Regions from separate parts of the Flavonifractor sp. An4 genome, predicted to be linked through region 2. Evidence: riboswitches for the same ligand, from Rfam matches in the RefSeq annotation. Region 2 holds a riboswitch; the other holds the start of a gene.
What was found. Region 2 has a riboswitch for lysine ahead of asd (aspartate-semialdehyde dehydrogenase). Riboswitches for the same ligand answer to the same signal wherever they lie in the genome.
Positions count from the first base shown of each region.

Region 1: linked by a shared signal. The riboswitch ahead of B5F94_RS10450 (3-keto-5-aminohexanoate cleavage protein) and the one ahead of asd (aspartate-semialdehyde dehydrogenase) in region 2 are both predicted to bind lysine.

Region 1 covers NZ_NFIL01000022.1:14,594-17,999, reverse strand. The annotation lists gene B5F94_RS10455 (MutS-related protein) at 1-985, shown strand, start outside; lysine riboswitch at 1,190-1,367, shown strand; gene B5F94_RS10450 (3-keto-5-aminohexanoate cleavage protein) at 1,489-2,307, shown strand; gene B5F94_RS10445 (L-erythro-3,5-diaminohexanoate dehydrogenase) at 2,387-3,406, shown strand, end outside.
Region 2 covers NZ_NFIL01000012.1:47,128-50,533, reverse strand. The annotation lists gene B5F94_RS07305 (SpoIID/LytB domain-containing protein) at 1-1,261, opposite strand, end outside; lysine riboswitch at 1,360-1,532, shown strand; gene asd (aspartate-semialdehyde dehydrogenase) at 1,685-2,770, shown strand; gene dapA (4-hydroxy-tetrahydrodipicolinate synthase) at 2,777-3,406, shown strand, end outside.

The sequences.
Region 1 (3,406 bases), on a different contig from region 2:
CAATTCCTACCACAACGACCTGGCTCCTCTGCGCGCGGAGAAGGCCAAGCTGGAGAAGGCCATCCGCATGACCATGGAGGACAAGCGGGGCCCCCTGATGGAAAAGCGCCGTGTCCTGGCGGTGGAGGAGGATAAGCTGGAGCTGGAGGTCCGCCGGATGCTCACCGGCAAGCTGATGGCCTACAAGCAGGCCTTCCTGGACAACATGGAGACTCTGGGCCGTCTGGATCTCATCGTGGCCAAGGCCAAGCTGGCTCTGCGGTACAACTGTGTCCGGCCCGCCCTCAGCGCCGACAAATCCATCACCCTCCGGGGGGTGCGCCATCCTCAGGTGGAGGAGGATCTGGCTGAGCGGGGCGAACAGTTCACCCTGCTGGATCTGGATCTGAAACCGGGCTGCACCGTCATCACCGGCGCCAACATGGGCGGCAAGACCGTGTCTCTCCGCTCCACCGTGCTCTCCCTGCTTCTGTGCCAGTGCGGCTTCTTCGTCTTTGCCCAGTCCGCCACCCTTCCCCTGTTCCACCGGGTGGAGCTCATCCTGGCCGACAGCGGCCCCGGCGCCGGCGGCCTGTCCTCCTTCGGCAAGGAGGTCCACCTGCTGGACAAGCTGCTGCGGGAAACCCACGGCCAGTTCTTCTTCGTGGCTCTGGACGAATTTGCCCGGGGCACCAACCCCCAGGAGGGCGCGGCCCTGGCCCGTGCTCTGGTGCGTCACCTGAGCAGTCTGGACTGCGTGGCTCTCATGACCACCCACTATGACGGGGTGTCCGACGTGGCCGCCGCCCACTACCAGGTGGCCGGTCTGGTACGGGACATCCAGGGCGACGAGGGGGACGATCCCCGCAAGCGGATCGCCCGCCGGATGGACTATCGGCTCCTTCCCGCCCCTCCTGGAGCCCCCTGTCCCCGGGACGCGCTTCGGGTGTGCCGGCTGCTCAAACTGGACGATACCCTCATGGAACTCTTCCAGGCCGACCTGTAAATTTTCCCTGCTCCGGCAGGCGGTTCACGCCGCCTGCCGGAGTTTTTGCCCTTCCAGTTCTGGTTACCATTTGGTAAGCACTATCCCGCTGTAGCGTACAAAAGTCTACAGAACAGAGAAAAATTTTGTGAGCCTAATTTTTCAAAAAATAGTTGACAAACAAAATTGGCTGGGTTATAGTGTTTTTGTCAAAAGTAAATAACACGCATGGATAGAGGCGCGGAGCGCAAGGTAGCAGAGCAATGATAAGGGCAGGCGAGCCCGATGTACTCTGTGAATGTCCGCTCCGCCGAAGGGGGACGTGAATCGTACAGCCCTCCCCCTGAGCCGTGGGCCCAGTGCTTACGGATTGTCATGAGTCACATGAAGCGCTATTTGTGTCTGAACGAGAGTTTCCCCTCCCGCGGACATGAGTAGTGTTTTTTTGTTCATGAAGCGCTATCTCGCCGGAGGAATACATCTTCTGCCGGCGGGGTAGCTTTATTTTTTCGAGGAGGCGTGTCATGGAAAAGCTTATCATTACCGCGGCCATCTGCGGCGCAGAGGTCACCAAGGAGCACAATCCCGCTGTCCCCTATACCGTGGAGGAAATGGTCCGTGAGGCCAAGAGCGCCTTTGACGCAGGCGCTGCCGTCATCCACGTCCACGTCCGTGAGGACGATGGTACCCCCACTCAGGACCGCGAGCGGTTCCGGGTGATCCTGGACGCCATCAAGGAGGCCTGCCCCGGCGTGATCCTGATCCCCTCCACCGGCGGCGCCACCGGCATGACTCCTGAGGAACGGCTCCAGCCCACCGAGCTGTGCCCCGAGATGGCCACGCTGGACTGCGGCACCTGCAACTTCGGCGACGATATCTTCGTCAACGATATGCCTACCATGCGGGCCTTCGGCAAGCGGATGCTGGAAAACAACATCAAGCCCGAGTATGAGTGCTTCGAGATCGGCCACCTGGACACCATCGTGAACATGGCCAACAAGGGTCTGGTCCCCGGCGCTCCCATGCAATTCAACTTCGTGCTGGGCGTGTCCGGCTGCACCCCCGCCACCGTGGGCAACCTGGACTACCTGGTGAAGCAGATCCCCGCCGGTTCCACCTGGACCGTCACCGGCATCGGCCGGGGCGCCTGGCCCATGGTTGCCGCCGGCATCGTGATGGGCGGCAACGTCCGCGTGGGCTTCGAGGACAACATCTACCTGGAGAAGGGCCACAAGGCCGCCTCCAACGGCGAGCTGGTCGCCAAGGTGGTCCGCCTGGCCAAGGAGCTGGGCCGCGAGATCGCCACCCCCGACGAGGCCCGGAAGATCCTGTCCCTGGCCTGATCTCATTCCTTTGTTTTACTTATCTCCCCAACCATATATCTCCCCAACCAAACATTAAACGAAACAGGAGGAACTTTCTATGCAGAAGAAAGGCAACAAGTACGGCACTCACCGCGTCATCGAGCCCAAGGGCCTGCTGACCCAGGCTGCCAAGAAGATCGACAACACCATGGAGTGCTACTCCAACGAGATCCTGTGCGACGTTTCCGCTCTGAACATTGACTCCGCTTCCTTCACCCAGATCTATGAGGCCTGCGAGAAGGACCTGGCCAAGACCGAGCAGATGATCCTGGATATCGTCAATGAGCGCGGCAAGATGCAGAACCCCGTCACCGGTTCCGGCGGTATGTTCATCGGCACCGTCCGTGAGATCGGCGAGGATCTGCAGGGCAAGATCGACCTGAAGGTGGGCGACAAGATCGCTTCTCTGGTCTCCCTGTCCCTGACCCCCCTGAAGATCAACAAGATCAAGGCCATCCACCCCGAGATCGACCGCGTGGACGTGGATGCCCAGGCGATCCTGTTTGAGTCCGGCCTGTATGCCAAGCTGCCCGACGACATGAGCGAGGAGCTGGCTCTGGCCGCTCTGGACGTGGCCGGTGCTCCTGCCCAGACCGCTAAGCTGGTGAAGCCCGGTGACTCCGTGCTCATCCTGGGCGGCGCCGGCAAGGGCGGCATGATGTGCTGCTACGAGGCCATGAAGCGCGTTGGCCCCACCGGTAACGTGGTTGCCCTGGTCATCTGCCAGGAGGACGCCGACCTGCTGAAGAGCATGAACCTGTGCCACCACGCCATCGTGGGCTCCGCCACCAACCCCACCGAGGTGCTGGAGAAGTCCCTGGCCGTCAACAACGGCAAGGAGTACGATGTCTCCATCCTGATCGTGAACGTGCCCGCCTGCGAGATGGCCGCCATCCTGCCCGTCCATGACAACGGCGTGGTGTACTTCTTCTCCATGGCCACCGATTTCGCCAAGGCCGCCCTGGGCGCCGAGGGCTGCGGCAAGGACGTCACCATGATCGTCGGCAACGGCTACACCAAGGACCACGCCGAGATCACCCTGTCCGAGCTGCGTGAGAATCCCCAGCTGAAGGCCTAC
Region 2 (3,406 bases):
AGTCGGTGAAGGTGATCTCAATGGCATTGCCGGTGGGGCTGGTCTTGGTGACCTTGAAGTCCACGATGCCCGAGTTGGTATAGCCCTTGGAATTGAGCAGGTCGGTGAGCTCCTGGGCGGTGTAGGTCACCGTCCAGTTGTAGTTGGGAACCTTGCTGGCCACCGACGCCTCGTAGGGGTCGTACTTGCCGATGAGGTAGGCCACGTTGCTCCCCCACACATTGACGGCGCTCTCGGTGGCGCCGCCGTCGTGGGAGGAGTATACCGCCTCAATGAGGGAGCCGTTGTACCAGGCGTATTCACCATAAGTCTCCTCCACCGCCTTGCTGCTGTTGGCCGTCACCTCGTCCATACCGTAGTACACCTGACAGCAGGTGGAGTTGCAGATGTCGAAGCCCTGACTCTTGTGCTTGCTGGCGGTGTAATTGCGGTAAGCGTAGGTGCGGGCGCTCACCGCCTGGGCCTTCAGGGCCTCCAGGGGCCAGGAGGAGCTCATCTCCCGCACGATGACCCCCTGTACATAATCCTCCAGGCCAATGACATTGCTCACCGTCAGGTTACCTCCGCTCACCCGCTGATACTGGAAGCCGCCGTAATAGGTACAGCCCCGGAAAATGGTCTCGGTCTTGACGCTGTCGTCCAGGCCGGGCTTGATGCCCAGGCACTTGGAGGCGCTGTCAAACTGGAAGAGGATCTGACTGGCGCCCGTCTTGACCACCGACACCCCGGCGCTGGAGGTACCAACCACCTCGGCGTCCCCAAGGCCAAGGCTGGTCTGGGCGGCCTGGGCGGATTCCTTGTCCAGGTAGGCCCCCACTCTTGCCTGCCACGTCCCGTCGATCCAGGCCACGAAGCCGCCGGAATAGGCGGAGGCCGCAGCGGCAGCCTCGTCGTAGGAGCTGTAGCTGCCGGGCAGCTTCAAATGCCAGCAGCCCACGGCGATATTGGAGGTAATGGTGTCGTAATAGCCGCTCCATGTCCCCACCTTGCCGTAGTAGACATTCTGGGTTTTGACCACCGAGATGGCGGTCTCACTGGTGGCGGCCAGCTGCTGAAACACCCGGTTGTCGTCATAATAGCCCAGCCGGTACCCGCTGCCCACATCGTTGAGCAGGTTGGCGCCAGGCAGGGCGTTGGAGCCGTAAAAGATACCCACTTTGATGGTGGGATCCACCGCCACCGAGGCGGCGGAGGCCGGCGCCTGGCTCAGTGGAAGGGCAATGGCCAGGGCCAGGGCTGCAATCTGCACAATTTTTTTCATCTTTCCCGTTTTCATTTGGCGGAAATCCCATCTCGCTTTCGTTGACACTTTGCCAGAACTTGTGGTACAATTTTGCAAACTAAATAGCGAAATTACATTTGCAGGATAGAGGCGCGGCTCTTCAAGAGTAGCGTGGTGAGGGTGCCGGGCCCGGTGAACCGCGTGAAAGGGGAGGCCGCCGAAGGGACGCTCCCGGTGGTGCGTTTGCCTGGTCGCCCGGATAAGATCCGTTCGACTGTCGCCGCACACGCGGCGGAGTGCTGTCTGCTTTTGTCTGGTATGGTCGGGGACGCACTGTCCCTGTCATTATAGTACAAAATCAGCAGTTCTGTAAACTGCTGATTTTCTTTTTCTTTTCGCTATGAGTTTCCGGTCTGAGACAGGCCGGTGTTGGAATAAACTTTGAGCAACGGAGGTATGGTCATGGAAAAATACAAAGTAGGCGTCATCGGCGGCACCGGTATGGTGGGCCAGCGTTTTGTTTCCCTGCTGGAGAATCACCCCTGGTTCCAGCTCACTGTCATTGCGGCCAGCAGCCGCTCCGCCGGCAAGACCTATGAGGAAGCCATCGGCTCCCGCTGGGCTCTGGAGAATCCCATGCCCGAAGAGGCCAAAAAGATGGTGGTCATGAACGCGGAGGCCGATATCGAGGCCATTGCCTCCCAGGTGGATTTTGTCTTTTCCGCCGTGGATATGAAGAAGGAAGAGATCCAGGCTCTGGAGGAGGCTTACGCCAAGCACGAGTGCCCCGTGGTCTCCAACAACTCCGCTCACCGCTGGACGCCCGACGTGCCCATGGTGGTGCCGGAGATTAATCCCGAGCATATCAAAGTCATCGAGGCCCAGCGAAAGCGACTGGGGGTGGAGCGCGGGTTCATTGCCGTTAAGTCCAACTGCTCCCTCCAGAGCTATGTTCCCGCCCTGCACTCCCTGCGCGGCTTCGGCCTGAACCAGGTGCTGGTCTGCACCTATCAGGCTATTTCCGGCGCGGGCAAAACCTTCGACACCTGGCCTGAGATGGTGGACAATGTGATCCCCTACATCGGCGGCGAGGAGGAGAAGAGCGAGCAGGAGCCCCTGAAGCTGTGGGGCAAGGTGGAGAACGGGGTCATCGTCAACGCCCAGTCCCCCGCCATCACCGCCCAGTGTCTGCGGGTGCCCGCGTCCAACGGCCACATGGCCGCTGTGTTCGCACGCTTTGAGAACAAACCCTCTATGGAGGAGATCAAAGAGATCTGGGCAAATTACAAGGGCCGTGCCCAGGAGCTGGCCCTGCCCTCCGCTCCCAAGCAGTTCCTGCACTACTTTGAGGAGCCTGACCGTCCTCAGACCCGGCTGGACCGGATGACCGAGGGCGGCATGGCGGTCTGCATTGGCCGTCTGCGTCCCGACACGCAGTACGACTATAAGTTCGTCTGCCTGTCCCACAATACCCTTCGCGGCGCCGCGGGCGGCGCAGTCCTTCTTGCCGAACTTCTGTGCGCGGAGGGTTACATTTCAAGGAGGTAACCCTATATGAGAGAGCCTGTTTTTACCGGAGCCTGTTCCGCCATCATCACCCCGTTTGACCACAGCGGCGCCATCAACTACGATCAGTTCGGAAAAATCATCGACGAGCAGATCGAGCGGGGCCTGGACGCCATCTGCGTCTGCGGCACCACCGGCGAATGTTCCACCCTGACCATCCGGGAGCACATTGCCGCCGTGGAATACTGTGTCAAGCGGGTGAACGGCCGGGTCAAGGTCATTGCCGGCGCGGGCAGCAACGATACTTCCGCAGCCGTCTACCTGTCCCAGCACGCCCAGGACTCCGGTGCCGACGCCCTGCTGCACGTCACCCCCTACTACAACAAGGCGTCCCAGACCGGCCTCATCAAGCACTACGAATACATTGCCGACCGGGTGGATCTGCCCATTATCCTCTATAATGTGCCCTCCCGCACCGGCGTTTCCTTCACCGCCGAGACCTACAAGGTGCTCTCCCAGCACCCCAACATCAACGGCGTCAAGGAGGCCAGCGGCAACTTCTCTCTGCTGGCTCACACCCTGGCCATCTGCGGTGACGACTTCTATGTCTGGTCTGGCAACGACGACCAGGTGGTCCCCATGATGAGCCTGGGCGCCAAGGGCGTGATCTCGGTGGTG